3 regions of the Vreelandella piezotolerans genome follow, and region 1 is predicted to be linked to each of the others. Evidence: predicted binding sites of a transcription regulator. Region 1 holds the regulator's gene; each other region holds the start of a gene.
What was found. The regulator sigma-54, encoded in region 1, starts transcription at its own class of promoters, with help from an activator protein. The targets are predictions, from matches to a motif close to TGGCACNNNNNTTGCTNT.
Positions count from the first base shown of each region.

Region 1 (5,305 bases):
GGATTGAAAACGGTGAAGTTCAGTACCCAATCGAGGAGTTCACGATCGCCAGTAACCTGGACAAGATGTTTGCCGGGCTGAGCGGCGTAGGGGATGACACGGATACACGGGGCAGCATTCACACGGGGAGCTGGCTGGTGGATGCGATGACCGTGGCGGGCAGCTAAGCGTTCACGCTGCATCGATTACTGATCTTCTTCAAACCGAGCGTCGAATAGCGCCTCGATAGCATCGAGCGCTCGTTCGGCGTCTTCCCCTTCTGCAATGACGGTGAGCTCGGTCCCGCAGGGCGCGGCGAGCATGAGCAGTGACATGATATTGGCAGCATCCGCTTTTTGCTGCTTCTTGTACACATGAATCTGGGCAGAGAACTGCTGGCCACACTGAACCAGTTTGGTGGCTGCGCGGGCGTGAAGGCCGCGCTGATTGGTAAGGGTCAACGTTCTTTCGGGCACTCTGGTTCCTTTTTGCCGAGTGGGGTTTTAGGGAGGGCTCAGGGAGTACTGGGCGTCGCCGCCGTATGTTGGGTTGTCGGCGTTTCGCTGAGCGTGTACTGCAGCCCTAGCTCGCGATGCCTCAACTGCACTTCCCCTGTTTGTTTGACCAGCCGCTGTGCAAGCTGCTCGATCATATAAACGGACCGGTGTTGGCCGCCCGTGCAGCCAATGGCCACGGTCATATAGCTGCGATGGCTATTTTGATAGGCCGGTAGCCACTTCTCCAGCCACGTTTCAATATCGCTTGCCATGGCCTCTACCACGGGGTAGCCGCTCAAGAAGTCGATGATGTTGGCGTCGCGACCGGTATATTGGCGCAGAGTAGGGTCCCAATAAGGATTGGGCAAGCAGCGTACGTCGAACACGAGGTCGGCATCCAGCGGAACGCCGCGTTTGTAGCCAAAGGACTCGAAGGTGAGCGTCAGTTGATGCTGGCGCTGATGAGCTACTTGGTCGGTAATGCGGCGTCGCAGATCGTGTACGGAGAGTCGAGACGTATCGATCAATAAATCGGCGAGGTCGCGAATGTCATTCAGCGTCTCTTCTTCTTTGTTGATCGCTTCTTCCAGCGTCATGTCGCTATCACGGGTGAGGGGATGACGACGGCGAGTGGCCGAGTAACGCTCCAGCAAAATACGCGCATCGGTTGTCAGGTAGATCACCTGAAAACGAATTTCCCGGTGGCGCAATTCTTCAAGTAGCGCTGGCAGACGCTCCAGCGCAGTAGGTAAGTTGCGTGCGTCGATACTGACGGCAATCCGTGTGCGCTCACCCTGGGCGCGCAACTCGTCGATAAGCGAGCCCAACAGCATGGCAGGCAAGTTATCGATCGCGTAATAGCCAAGATCTTCCAGCGCTTGTAAGGCGATAGACTTACCGGAACCTGAACGGCCGCTAATGATCACCAGTTGCATAGCGTCTCTCTTGGCGTTTGAGCGTAAGAAGTAAAGACAAATTGAAGGAGTAGATCTGTTACGCAGCTTGTTCGCGTATCTTGGCCGTTATCAGCGTCAACAGTTCTTTTTGACTGCCTGCTTTGCGCAGCTGTTGGCGAGTATCGGCGTCGTTCATGATCGTCGCGACTTGTCCGAGCAAAGCAAGGTGCGTGTCATCGGCTTCTTCAGGCACCAGCAAAACGAACACGAGATCGACCGGGTCCCCATCGATGGCATCGAAATCGACGGGTTCCGCCAGTTTCAAAAAGCCAGCAATGGGGGCACTGCAGTGCGGGCTTCTTGCGTGGGGAATGGCAACACCGTTGCCAATCCCCGTGCTGCCAAGACGCTCGCGCCCAATCAAACGACTGAACACTTCTTGGCTGTCAAGGCTGGGCGTGTTTTGGGCGATGAAGGTGCTGAAAAACTCCAGCACCCGCTTTTTGCTGCCCCCGGGTACGTCATAAAGCACGCGCTCCGGGGGGAGAATGGTTTCCAACGTCATTGAGTTAACGCACACCTGCGCCTTGAGCGCGAGCTTGTGCTTTTTCCTTGTGTTTGACGAGTTGACGATCGATTTTGTCCGCAAGGGCATCGATGGCGGCATACATATCGTTATCGAGTGCCTCGGCATGAAGGTCAGCACCAGCGGCATGTAGCGTGCACGCTGCCTGCTGGCGCTCCTTTTCGACAGATAAGGTCACTTGTACCGTGGTGATATTGTCGTAGTGTCGTTCGACGCGTTCCAGCTTTTCGTTAACGTAGTCACGCAAGGCGTCAGTCAGTTCAACGTGATGACCAGTGATGTTTACTTGCATTGACGTGCTCCTTATCCATCGGGCTGTACTTCGATTGTAACCCTTTTTACGCTATTGCAAAGCCCTTGCGGTGAGTTTGTCACGACCAAGCGTTTAACTAGCGTAAACGGCGGCGCTCGCTCGAAGAGGGAATGCCCATCGACTCGCGATATTTCGCGACGGTACGTCGTGCCACGCTTATTCCGCCCTCTTCGAGAAGCGTCACCAAGCGACTATCGGAGAGCGGTTTGCCTGAGGGCTCCTCTTGAATGAGCTTTTTGATACGTGCGCGAATGGCCGTGCTCGAGTGGCTGTCGCCGCCGTCTTGGCCACTGACTTGACTGGAGAAAAAGTATTTCAACTCGAACACGCCACGCGGTGTATGAATGAACTTCTGTGTCGTCACGCGTGAGATGGTCGACTCATGCATCTCTACGGCTTCGGCGATGTCGGCCAAGATCAGCGGCTTCATGGCCTCTTCGCCGTGCTCTAGAAAGCCAATTTGGCGAGCGATGATTTCACGCCCCACGCGCAGCAAGGTGTCATTGCGGCTAGAGAGGCTTTTGATCAGCCAGCGCGCTTCTTGAAGGTGCTCTTTCAAGAACTGGTTGTCCTGGCTCTTGTCGGCGCGTTTGATCAAGCTGGCGTAGTCGGGTTGGATGCGTAGCCGTGGAAGAGCGTCCGGGTTGAGCTCTAAATGCCAGCCTTCGTTGTCATGGCGCACGACCAGATCGGGAGTGATGTAGCTATCGTCGGTCACGCCGTAGGCGCTGCCGGGTCGGGGATCGAGGCTGCGAATTAATCGAATGACGTCATCCAGCTGCTCATCGTCCAGGCTCAAACGGCGCTTGAGGAGGCGCATATCGTCTTTGCCTAGCGCCTCCAAAAACTGTCGTACCAGCCGTTTGGCTGGCATCAATAGCGGGGTGTCTTCCGGCAACGCAGCAAGTTGAAGCATCAGACATTCGCGCAGGTCGCGAGCGAATACGCCGGTCGGCTCGAACTGCTGCAAGCGCAGTAGGGTATTTTCCACTTCCCGTTGGCTCAAGCCGTCATGACCTTGTGCTTTGAGCCCTTCACGAATGTCGTTGAGCGGCTGGGTAAGATAACCATTGGCGTCCAGCGCATCGATCAGGCTCTCCGCAATTGCATATTCCCGTGAGCTGACATCGGTCATGGCCAGTTGCCACAGCAAATGGCCATGAAGGCTTTGGCCAGCGGCTTGGCGCTCGAAGTCGGGTCCTTCGCTACCACCGCTCAGACTGCCCATGTCTTGGTAGGTGTCCGACCAGTCGCTGTCGACGGAGAGTTCGTTGGGAATGCTGTCAGACCACTCGGCCTCTTGCGGCTCGCTGACTGCCTGCTCTCCAAACTCGTCCTCTTGCTCGAGCATAGGGTTGGCGTCAAGCGCTTGCTGAATTTCTTGACGGAGGTCCAGCGTAGAGAGCTGCAGCAGGGCAATGGCCTGTTGCAGCTGGGGTGTCATGGTCAGCTGTGTGCCGATACGCAATTGGAGAGAAGCTTTCATGACCATCTGAGAACCACTCGTTAATCAGAAAGCTCCACCCTAGAGCGAGTTATGGCTACGTGCAAGTGCAATAAGCATGCCACTAAAAGAAAAGTTTGGTCAGGCCTCGGTTTAGAGCCGGAAATCAGCGCCCAGATAGACGTCGCGGACCTTTTGGTTATTGAGAATCTCCTGGGCGTTCCCACTGGCGATGATGTGGCCATCGCCAACGATGTAGGCGATATCGCAAATATCCAGGGTTTCACGCACGTTGTGGTCGGTGATCAAGACGCCGATGTGGCGTTTTTTGAGTGCACGGATAATGGTTTTGATTTCGCCGACCGAAATAGGGTCGACCCCGGCAAAGGGTTCGTCGAGTAGAATGAACGCGGGCTCGGTGGCCAGCGACCGCGCGATCTCTACTCGACGGCGCTCGCCTCCTGAGAGGCTCATGCCTAGGTTGTCACGAATATGGGTGATATGAAAATCTTCGAGCAGTGACTCCAGGCGAGCTTCTCTGGCGCTGCGATCGAGCGTTTTGCGCGTCTCGAGGATGGCCATGATGTTATCGGCTACCGAGAGCTTGCGAAAAATCGAGGCCTCTTGGGGAAGATACCCAATGCCTGCCATGGCGCGTTCGTGCATGGGCGCGTGGGTCAAATCCAGATCGTCGATACCCACATTGCCCGCATCGGATTTGACCAGTCCGACGATCATGTAAAACGAGGTGGTTTTACCGGCTCCATTGGGGCCCAACAGTCCAACGACACTGCCCTGGGCGATTTCCAGGTTGATGTCCTTGACGACGCGGCGGCGTTTGTAGCTCTTTGCTAGGTGGTGGGCGTAGAGCGTTTTGACAGGTGCGGAATCTGCAGACGTTGATGCTGCCACGTGGGCGCTCCCTATTGTTCCGGCTGAAGGGTCATGCGAATGCGCTGGTTGTCGCTACCGTTCACGTCGGAGCGAGCTTGCACCACTTCCTGGTCGATGAAGTACTCCAGGCGGCCCCCTTGAAAGCGGTCGCCTTGCTGGGTCAGTTCGGCTTGGTCGATCAGCTCCACGCGGCGTTCGGCGACGTGATAGATGATGCGCCGCGCCCAACCTTCCATGGGGGTCTCCTGGTCGTCGAGACGATTGCGCAAGTAGGCACGCTCACCCGTGGCAATGGCTTGAGAAAGTTCCCCTGCATCATTGCGCTGAATCTCTACGCGTTCGCCGCGCAATTGCATTTCGCCTTGACGAATATCCACGTTACCTGAGTAAACTGCGGTGCCCGCGCGCTGGTCGAGGTCCAGGCGGTCGGCTTCTACTTCGATGGGTGCTTGGCTTTGCGCCATGGCAGCCGTCGCCAGCGGTAGCGTTAAAGCAAAGAGGGTGGTGCGGAGAGAGGCATTCATCGCGACTCCTAGGGGGTACGAGTGGCCGGCGGATGCACGCCGCGCACGTTGTTGGTCAGGCGGACCTGGCTGTCATCCAGCCAAACGTCCATGCGGGAAGCTTCCATACGCTGAGGGGGCTGCTGCAACAGCACGGGCGTAGTGCTCCAGGCGTGGCGGGTCACGCCATCGT
Region 1 is NZ_CP048602.1:2,335,966-2,341,270, reverse strand. Features, by position in the region: gene pmbA (metalloprotease PmbA) at 1-167, shown strand, start outside; gene GYM47_RS10810 (HPr family phosphocarrier protein) at 186-455, opposite strand; gene rapZ (RNase adapter RapZ) at 494-1,411, opposite strand; gene ptsN (PTS IIA-like nitrogen regulatory protein PtsN) at 1,470-1,937, opposite strand; gene hpf (ribosome hibernation-promoting factor, HPF/YfiA family) at 1,942-2,250, opposite strand; gene GYM47_RS10790 (RNA polymerase factor sigma-54) at 2,348-3,763, opposite strand; gene lptB (LPS export ABC transporter ATP-binding protein) at 3,869-4,627, opposite strand; gene lptA (lipopolysaccharide transport periplasmic protein LptA) at 4,639-5,133, opposite strand; gene lptC (LPS export ABC transporter periplasmic protein LptC) at 5,142-5,305, opposite strand, start outside.

Region 2 (5,305 bases), 1.3 Mb from region 1:
GGTATCTGGCCGGGCTCTGCCCGGCTTTTTTATGCGCCAATCATCGTGCGCGCCACGTTAAGGAATAACAAATGAACACCACGCGTTGGTTTGGATGGGGAGTCACCCTGTTAGCGCCCGCCCTATGGGTACCCACGGCCATGGCCGATACGCTACAAACGGTGCAAGAGCGCGACAGCGTGCGCTGCGGCGTCAACGCGGCTCAGCCCGGCTTTTCGTCCTTAGACGATAACGACGAGTATCGCGGTCTGGATACCGATGTGTGCCGTGCCGTGGCGGCCGCCGCGCTGGGTGATGCCAGCAAGGTCAACTTCGTGCCGTTGGATTCGGTGGAGCGCTTTGCCGCGTTGCAATCAGGTGAAGTAGATGTCCTTTCTCGCACCACCACCTGGACGTCTAGCCGCGACACCACACTGGGCATGCACTTTACCGGTGTGAGCTACTACGACGGCCAAGCCTTCATGGTGGCCAGCGACTTGGGCGTGCAGAGCGCGCAAGAGCTGGATGGCGCGGCGGTGTGTACGCAGTCGGGCACTACCAGCGAACTCAATCTTTCCGACTACTTCCGTATCAACGACATGACCTACGATGCGGTGGTGTTCGATTCACCCGAGCAGTCGATTGCGGGCTTCGAAGCAGGCCGCTGCGACGTCTTGAGTTCGGATGCCTCGCAGCTCTACGCCCAGCGCATTCAACTGGCCGATCCCAACATGGCCGTCGTCCTACCGGAAATCATCTCTAAAGAGCCGCTAGGCCCCGCCGTACGCCAAGGCGATGATCAGTGGTTCAACATCGTGAAGTGGTCACTGTTTGCCATGCTGAATGCCGAAGAGCTGGGCGTCAGCCAAGCCAACGTGGATGAGCAGCTAAGCTCAGAAAATCCCGATGTGATGCGCCTGCTTGGGCAAGACGGTGATTTTGGTGAGGCCATGGGCCTACAATCAGATTGGGCTTACCAAATCGTCAAACAGGTCGGTAACTATGCGGATATTTATGAACGCAACGTGGGCACCCACTCCGACTTCAACATTGCCCGTGGCCTGAATGCCCTGTGGAAAGATGGGGGCATTCAGTACGCGCCGCCCATTCGCTAGTGCGCTCGGTCACTCGCCAGCGGCTGCGCACCAAAAAGGCGCAGTGCGTAGCCGCTGGCGCACTTTTTTGCACCAAGACCTTCGTTAAATTCGCTGATTTTACGTTGAAAAGCGCTGAATTTGACGACATATCTTTTTTGGCACCTTCCTTGCTAGCTTTTAGTGATGCATCACCATGCATAACGACACTAAATCGAGGAAGGGGAACACAACATGATCAATAAGAAACACCTGGTACTTCTGGCCTCCGCAGGCGCCATCTCTCTTGCGGGCGTGGCGACCGCCCAAGCCGATACGCTGGAAGATACCCGCGAACGTGGTGCCGTACAGTGTGGCGTCAGCGACGGCCTGCCAGGTTTTTCCGCCCCGGACGATAACGGTAACTGGCAGGGCCTCGACGTTGACGTATGCCGTGCCGTGGCCGCTGCGGTACTGGGCGACGCCGATGCCGTCAACTACATCTCTTTGAACGCCGTCGAGCGTTTCACCGCGCTGCAGTCCGGCGAAGTGGACGTTCTGTCTCGTAACACCACCTGGACCACGACCCGCGACACTACCCTGGGTCTGAACTTCACCGGCGTTAACTTCTACGACGGCCAGGGCTTCATGGTCTCTCGCGACCTGGGTATCACCAGCGCGGCCGAGCTGGATGGCGCGGCGATTTGTATTCAATCAGGCACCACTACCGAGCTGAACCTGGCTGATTACTTCCGTGCCAACGGAATGGAGTTCGACCCCATCGTTTTCGATACCTCCGAGCAAACCGTAGGTGGCTTCCAGGCTGGCCGCTGTGACGTTCTGACGTCTGACACTTCTCAGCTGGCGGCCCTGCGCATTCAGCTCGACGACCCGTCGGGCGCGATGATTCTGCCCGACGTCATTTCCAAAGAGCCGCTGGGCCCGGTCGTACGTCAGGGGGACGATCTGTGGTTCAACATCGTGAAGTGGTCGCTGTTCGCCATGATCAACGGTGAAGAGTACGGCGTGACCAGCGAGAACGCAGAAGAGATGCTCAGCTCCGATAACCCGGACGTAGCGCGTCTACTCGGCCAGGACGGCAACTATGGTGAAGGCATGGGTCTTGACGCCGACTGGGCCTATAACATCCTGAGCCAAGTGGGTAACTACGGTGAAAGCTTCGAGCGCAACGTAGGTATGGGTTCACCGCTGGAAATCGAACGCGGTGTCAACGCCCTGTGGAACCAAGGCGGCTTCCAGTACGCACCGCCGATTCGCTAAGCGTCTCGCTTGACCCCGGCCCGCCACCCTTTTTGGTCATGGCGGGCCATTTGATTGACCTTCCGTATCGCGGAGACGCCACCCATGTCCGTAAGACCTAACGCTCGCCCCGTTGGCCAAAAGCCACCGTTCTGGCGAGACCGCGCCAAACGTGCGCTCATCTTTCAATGTCTGCTGATTGCCGCTGTCATCGCTTTTCTGTTCTATATCGTCGGCAACGTGCAAGACAACCTCTCCTCACGGGGTATCACCACAGGTTTTGGCTTCCTGAGTAATACCGCCGGTTTTGGGATCGTTCAGAGTCTGATCGACTACTCTTCCCAAAGCACCTATGGCCGCACCTTCTTCGTTGGCCTGCTGAATACGCTGCTGGTGGGTGGGTTGGGCGTTATTGCCGCCACCATCATTGGCTTTATCGTCGGTATCGCTCGTCTATCGCCCAACTGGCTGATCGCCAAGCTAGCCGCCGCGTATATCGAAACCTTTCGTAACATTCCGCTGCTGCTGCAGATTTTCTTTTGGTACTTTGCCGTGCTGCGGGCGCTCCCCAGCGCTCGAGAAAGCCTCGCGTTCGGCGAGGCCGTGTTTCTTAACGTACGCGGGCTTTATCTACCTGAGCCGCTGTTCGAATCGGGCTTCGGGCTGATTCCTGTCACCTTCGTGATCGCCATCGCGGCCAGTATTGCGCTGGTGATATGGGCAAAACGCCGTCAGGAAGCCACGGGGCAGCGAATTCCCGCTTACTGGATCTCCTTTGTACTGATCTTTGGGCTGCCCCTGTTGGTCATGTTGGCCACTGGCGTACCCATTACTTGGGAAATGCCCGAGCTGCGTGGCTTCAACTTCCGCGGCGGCATCACGGTGATTCCTGAGTTTCTGGCGCTGTGGTTCGCACTCTCGATCTACACGGCGTCGTTCATTGCCGAGATCGTGCGCTCCGGTATTCAGGCCATTTCACATGGCCAAACCGAAGCGGCGCAGGCACTGAGTCTGCCGCGCAACCTGGTGCTGCGCCTCGTCATCATTCCTCAGGCATTGCGGGTCATCATCCCCCCGCTCACCAGCCAATACCTGAATTTGATCAAAAACTCGTCGCTGGCCACGGCCATTGGCTATCCGGACCTCGTGTCGGTGTTTGCAGGCACCACGCTGAATCAGACGGGCCAGGCCATCGAGGTCATCGCGATGACCATGGCGGTGTATCTGACGATCAGCCTGCTGGTGTCGATGTTCATGAACTGGTTCAACGCCCGCGTGGCGCTGGTTGAACGCTAGGCTGAGGCGAGGAGCCACACATGATTCATAATCAAACGATGATCGAACAGCGGCCAGCGCCCAGCAACTCCGTTGGCGCGATTGCTTGGCTGCGAACGAACCTATTCAACGGGCCGATCAATACGATCTTCACGTTAATCGGCCTCTATATCCTCTATCTGCTCGTCGTGCCTACCGTGCAGTGGGCGTTCATCAACGCCGATTGGGTAGGCACCACACGCGACGACTGCTCACGGGAAGGCGCTTGCTGGGTCTTCATCAACGCACGTTTGACGCAGTTTATTTATGGCCTATATCCCAGTTCAGAGATCTGGCGCGCCAATATCGTGTTCGCCATGTTCTTTACGCTGATTGGCTGGCTGGCGATTCCCAAGCTGCCTTTCAAGCGCTGGGTGGCCATCTTTGCGCTGGTGGCATTCCCCATTATCTCGTTCGTACTGCTTTACGGCGGCTACTTCGACCTTCCCCAGGTGCCTACGCACCGCTGGGGCGGCCTGATGCTAACGCTGCTGCTGGCCACTGTGGGCATGGTAGGCGCGCTACCGATCGGCATCGTACTGGCGTTGGGACGTCGCTCGAACATGCCGATCGTCAAAAGCTTTTGCGTGGTATTTATCGAATTCTGGCGCGGCGTACCGCTGATCACCGTGCTGTTCATGGCCTCGGTGATGTTGCCGCTGTTCCTTCCTTCGGATATGAGCGTCGACCGCCTGGTGCGCGCTTTGATCGGCTTGACGCTGTTCCAAAGCGCCTACATGGCGGAGGTCATTCGCGGGGGCTTACAGGCCATCCCTAAAGGCCAGGAAGAGGCGGCAGCGGCTCTCGGCATGACCTACTGGAAACGCATGGGGCTGATCATCCTTCCCCAGGCGTTGAAGATGATGATTCCAGGCATCGTGAATACGTTCATTTCGCTGTTCAAAGATACCACCCTGGTCATGATCATCGGCCTCTTCGACCTCTTGGGGATCGTGCAAGCGGCTCTAGCCGACTCACGCTGGCTCGGCTTCTCGTTGGAAGGTTACGTGTTTGCCGCCTTCATGTTCTGGATCTTCTGTTTCAGCATGTCGCGCTACAGCCAGTACCTAGAACGCAAGCTGCATACCGGCCACAAGCGCTAACGCCGCTTTTATCAACGATTTTTTAGCAGGATAGTGACATGACTCAAGCAGCGACCAACACCCCTGGCACCAGCCCCTCTGACCTAATGGTCGAAATGCGCGGCGTGAACAAGTGGTACGGCGATTTCCACGTGCTGCGGGATATCTACCTGGAAGTGAAACGCGGCGAGCGGATCGTCATTTGCGGGCCTTCTGGCTCGGGCAAATCCACCATGATCCGCTGCATCAATCACCTAGAAGAGCACCAAAAAGGCGAGATCGTGGTGGGTGGCGTACCGCTGACCCAAGACGTCAAACGCATCGAGCAGATTCGCCGCAGCGTCGGCATGGTATTCCAGCATTTCAACCTGTTCCCTCACCTCACGGTGCTGGAAAACTGCTGTATCGCGCCAATGTGGGTACAGAAGAAGCCCCGCAAAGAGGCCGAAGCCATGGCCATGCAGTATCTGGAGCGGGTGCGTATTGCCGAGCAGGCCAAGAAGTATCCCGGCCAGCTCTCCGGCGGCCAGCAGCAGCGGGTAGCGATTGCCCGCTCGCTATGTATGCACCCGGACGTCATGCTGTTCGACGAGCCCA
Region 2 is NZ_CP048602.1:3,652,503-3,657,807, forward strand. Features, by position in the region: gene GYM47_RS16750 (amino acid ABC transporter substrate-binding protein) at 72-1,094, shown strand; gene GYM47_RS16755 (amino acid ABC transporter substrate-binding protein) at 1,308-2,333, shown strand; gene GYM47_RS16760 (amino acid ABC transporter permease) at 2,418-3,608, shown strand; gene GYM47_RS16765 (amino acid ABC transporter permease) at 3,629-4,729, shown strand; gene GYM47_RS16770 (amino acid ABC transporter ATP-binding protein) at 4,816-5,305, shown strand, end outside.
Region 2: GYM47_RS16755 (amino acid ABC transporter substrate-binding protein) is a predicted target of sigma-54. The motif match lies at 1,233-1,250, and genes of this name have one in related genera.

Region 3 (5,305 bases), 1.4 Mb from region 1:
CGCCCGTGACGACCAGTTTGCGGTAGACCTGGGTGAGCGGGTCGAGGTAGCGGAACATGCGGGCACCAGGGTGTTGGTTGCCGTGGGCATCGCCAATGGAGCCGACATCCACACCCAGCAGCTTGAGTTTGGTGCTCATGTCGGCACCGCTAAAACGGTCATCGCCCCCCGTTAGCGTGGCGACGGCCGTTTTGGCCATTTGGTAACCAGGGGCGACGAGGCCGAAGATACTCTGATTCCATAGCGCTACCTCGCCAATGGCGAGGATGTTCGGGTCGCTGGTGCGGCACTGGTCGTCGATCACCACGCCGCCGCGTTCGCCGATGCTCAAACCGCACTCTCGGGCGAGGCTGTCTTGCGGGCGAATACCGGCGGAGAAGACGATCAAGTCGGTTTCCAGCACCTTGTCGTCTTGGAAAACCATGCGTAGGCGGCTGGTGTCGCCGGATTCGATACGTTGAGTCGCACGCTCGGTGAGGACCTGAACGCCCAGGGCTTCGATTTTCTCTCTGAGCAGCTCGCCGCCTTCGCTATCCACTTGCATGGGCATCAAACGCGGGGCGAATTCCACCACGGCGGTGTCCAGGTTCAGGCCGCGCAGCGCGTTGGCGGCTTCCAGGCCGAGCAAGCCGCCACCGACCACCACGCCGTTGGTGGCGTTTTTGGCCGCTGCCTGAATGGCATCCAGATCATCCAGGGTGCGGTAGACCAAACAGCCGTCGCTGTCGTTGCCGGGAATGGGGGGCACAAAGGGGAAAGAGCCGGTCGCCAGCACTAACTGGTCGTAGGAGTAGCGCCCCTGGGCAGTCATCACCACCTGCGCTTCGCGGTCTATCGCCGTGACGGCTTCACCGCTGCGTAGTCGAATGCCGTGGCTGCGGTAGTAATCGGCATCACACAGGGCCAGCGACTGTGCGTCGCGCCCGCTAAAGTACTCGGATAAATGCACCCGGTCGTAAGCGCGATGGCGCTCTTCGCCAAAGATAGTGACGTCAAACCCGGCCAGCGCGCCGCTTTCCACCAGCTGTTCGGCAAAATGGTGGCCGACCATGCCGTTACCTACAATGATCAGCGTTTGTTTGTTGGAAGACGTAGTGGGAGTAGACATTGTGTGATTCACCATAGCTAAGCCGCCTCACGGGGGAGAGATAAAGAGGGTGACGAGGTGTCGAGATGCGCATCGAGCGCCGTTTGGGCATCGGTGGCGCCAAACAGAAGCAGGTGGCGGCACGCGGTTAAATCGGTCGCGGCCAGCGCCTGCTCGAAGTACCAGGGGCCGTGGCGGGTATCGCCATACAGCACCGCGCCGACGAGGCGGCCTTGCTGGAGCAGTAAGCGGCAGTAGTCGCCGGTTTCTGGGTCTTGGTAGCGAAGTTCTTCGTGCTTGGCGGCGGCCTCGGTGGGGCCAAAGGCAAACAGGCTGACACCGCTGACCTTGAGTTTGGTGGCCGTGGGGGCTTCTTGATACGCCGCGGGCGTTTCACCACACAGCACGGCGGCCAGCACGTCCACCTGCCGCCAAATCGGTTCCACCAGCCCGTAAGTGTGCTGCTCGAACTGGCAGCATTCGCCTAGCGCATGGATGTGGGCGTCGGAAGTGGTCAGGTGGCCGTCCACGACGATGGCGCGATCGCAGACGAGTCCACTCTGCTGTCCTAGCTCCGCATTCGGGGTAATGCCCGCCGCCACGATGATGCTATCGGCAGGAAGCTTTCGGCCATCGCTCAGGGTGACCGACTGCACCTGTCCTCGACCGTTATCTTCCAAGGCGGCGAGCGATGCGCCGGTTTCAATGAGGATGCCGCGTTCGCGCAGCGTGGCTTCCAGCAACTGAGCGGCGGTGGTGTCTAGCTGACGGTTCATCAACCGATGACTGCGCTGCAAAACGCTGACGGTGAGCGCGCGTCCGCCCCGTTTGCGCAGCCCTTCGGCGGCTTCCAGCCCAAGCAAGCCGCCGCCAATCACCACGGCGTTGCCGCCTTGCCGAGCAATGGCTTCCAAGGCGCTGACGTCGCGCAGGTCGCGAAACGTGTGAACACCGTCGAGCGTGATGCCGGGCACCGCTGGCAGCGCGGGGCGCGAGCCAGTGGCCAAGACCAAGCGGTCATAGCGTAACGTGTTGCCGCGATGTGTGATGAGCAGGCGGCGTTCGCGGTCGATGGCGGTCACGCGGTCGCCAAGTATCAGCGTGACGTCGTTATCGGCGTACCAGGAGGCGTCTTGCAGAGTGAGCGCCTCGGGCGCCAGTTCGCCTGCCAATAAAGGGGAGAGCAAAATACGGTTATAGGCAGGCACCGGTTCCTCACCCACCACCGTAATGCGGTGGGGGCGCTGGGGATGTCGAACCAGCGCGTCGAGCAGTCGCTGGCTCGCCATGCCGTTACCGATGATGACGAGGTGGTCTGTCTGTGAGCACCGGGAAGCGATTTCCATGGGTAGCTCCTTTGGTTGAAGCATCATGTTCAGCAAATAAAAACGCCCCTGGCACAGCCCTCTCAAGAAGGGAGTGTCAGGGGCGTCGTTGCCCGTTGGCGTCGTCGATAACGCGCAGCAACCGCCGTTGGTTGCCGAACTGTCTTATCCTAGTGGTCAGCAAAAAGCCCGCCAGCTCTTGCCGCAGGTGGATTTAATTCAGCTTAATCAGCGTATTAAGCGTTTTTGAGGATTCGGTGGGCCGCGCATAGTTGAGTTGGCGTGCCCTACTTTGGTGCTTGAGCGACGATTAATGCACCCCCTTTAGCCGCTTATTCGACAAAGAGCATTCCTTTAGCGAGTAATGAAAATACAAGCATGTTTATAAGTTATTGTTTTTATAATATTTAATGGTTTTAAGGCCGAGTGGGCGCAGGGTTTGCATTTGTTCAAGTAACAAGGAACAACGGCTCAGTGCAGGGTCTTTGCTCATAACGATCACAACCATAAATTGCGTCGAACAATACCAACGGCAGCAAATCACTGATGAGTACGGCACCGGGTAAATGGTGCCCCTGAGACAACGGCGTCCAGGCAGGCTTCTTTTGAAGCTGGCTTGGGCGCTTTTTGCTTTTTAACGCGGGAGGAAACTGCCATGCCACAGGTCAATCGGCTCGCCCGAACCACCTGCCCCTATTGCGGCGTCGGCTGCGGCGTGACTGCAACGCTTGAAAGCGGCCAGCTCATTGCCGTCGAGGGGGACCGCGAGCACCCAGCCAACTACGGCCGCCTATGTGTGAAAGGCACCGCGCTGCACGAAACGCTCGGCGCACAGGGGCGCTTGCTGATGCCCCGCGTGGATGGACAGGAGGTCTCCTGGGAGCAAGCACTCACCGTCACCGCCGAACGCTTGCAGGCCCAGCGCACTGCCCATGGCCCGCAGACGGTGGCGGCGTACTTATCCGGCCAGCTGCTGACCGAAGATTATTACGTCGCCAACAAGCTGTTCAAAGGTTTCTTGGGCACTCCGCACCTGGATACCAACTCGCGGCTCTGCATGGCGTCCGCCGTGGCGGGCTACAAGCGCGCCTTTGGGGCCGATGCGGTACCCTGCAGTTATGAAGACCTCGAAGAGGCGGAGCTGGTAGTGCTGGTGGGGTCCAACCTTGCCTGGAATCATCCGGTGCTCTATCAGCGTTTGAAGATAGCCAAAGAGCGCAACCCGTTGATGCGGGTCGTGGTGATCGACCCCCGCGTGACCGACACCTGTGAAATGGCCGATCTTTACCTGGGTATTCGTCCGGGTAGCGATGCGTACCTGTTCAACGGGCTGCTGGCGTGGATGGACGACCATAACCGATTGGATGCCGTGTACTTAGAACGCCACACCGAGGGGTTAGACGACGCGCTGGGCGCTGCCAAGCAGAGTGCAGGCAGCGTGGAAGCCGTTGCTCACGAATGTGACGTGGATCCTGAACGCCTGGAAACCTTCTATTACTGGTTTGCCAGCCAGCTCCACGTGGTCACGCTCTACTCTCAGGGGGTGAATCAATCCTCAAGCGGTACCGACAAGTGCAACGCGATCATCAACTGCCATCTAGCGGGCGGGAAAATCGGCCTGCCGGGGGCGGGGCCGTTTTCGATCACTGGCCAGCCCAACGCCATGGGCGGGCGGGAAGTAGGCGGGTTGGCCAATCAGCTGGCGGCGCATATGGATTACCACACCCCGGGCGCCCGTGAGTTGGTTAGCCGCTTCTGGACTACCCAGCACTTAACGCCCGTACTACCGGACGCCCCGGGTTACAAGGCGGTGGAGCTCTTCGATGCCATCGAGCGTGGCGAGATTAGCGCCCTGTGGGTGATGGCCACCAATCCAGCAGTGAGTATGCCGGATGGGGAGAAAGTGCGCCGCGCGCTGGCAAAATGCCCGCTGGTGATCGTCTCGGAGTGCGTCGCCAATACCGACCTGCTGCCCTTTGCGGATATCGTGCTGCCCGCGTCGGGCTGGTCGGAGAAGGATGGCACGGTGACCAACTCGGAGCGGCGCATTTCCCGCCAGCGGGGGTTGCTGCCGGCCCCTGGCGAGGCCAAGCACGACTGGTGGATACTCTGCGAAGTAGCAAAACGCTTAGGGTGGGGCGAAGCCTTCGATTACACCCAGCCATGGGAGATTTTCGATGAGCACGCGCGCCTTTCAGGCTATGAAAATAGCGGCGATACCCAGCGGCTATTCGACATCTCAGGGCTGGCAGGCCTGGGCCAATCGGCTTATGATGCGCTCGCTCCGATCCAGTGGCCCGTGACTCAGCAGGCCCCCCGTGGAACGGCAAGGCTGTTCGAAGATGGCCGGTTTGCGACGCCGAACGGTCGCGCGAAACTGCTGCCGATTACGCCGCGCCCGCCCGCGCAGGCGCTGAGCGACGACTACCCGCTGCGTTTGAATACCGGGCGTATACGGGATCAGTGGCATACTATGACGCGTACCGCCCGTGCGCCGCGCTTGATGAACCACCGCGCCGAACCCTTCATCGAGCTGCACCCGGAGGATGCCGCCCGGGCTGGCTTGACGGATCAAGGCTTGGCGAGGTTGACCGCTGCCGCCGGGGAGTACCGTGGGCGGGTTCGGGTCTCCCACGCCCAACGCCGAGGCGAGGTGTTCGTGCCGATGCACTGGACCGACTGCTTTACCAAGCAGGGGCGCAGCGGCGCATTGATTCAGGGGTATACGGATCCGCTCTCCGGACAGCCGGAAGCCAAACAGGGGGCGGTGGCGGTGAGCAAACTTCTCGCTGCGTGGCAGGCGACGCTGCTGCTCGCCAACGGGTTGGATGCGCCATCGTCGCCGTGGTGTCGCAGCGATTACTGGGCGCGGATCCCGATGGCCAGCTGCACG
Region 3 is NZ_CP048602.1:915,292-920,596, forward strand. Features, by position in the region: gene nirB (nitrite reductase large subunit NirB) at 1-1,108, opposite strand, end outside; gene GYM47_RS04230 (NAD(P)/FAD-dependent oxidoreductase) at 1,126-2,433, opposite strand; gene GYM47_RS04235 (nitrate reductase) at 3,068-5,305, shown strand, end outside.
Region 3: GYM47_RS04235 (nitrate reductase) is a predicted target of sigma-54. The motif match lies at 2,841-2,858, and genes of this name have one in related genera.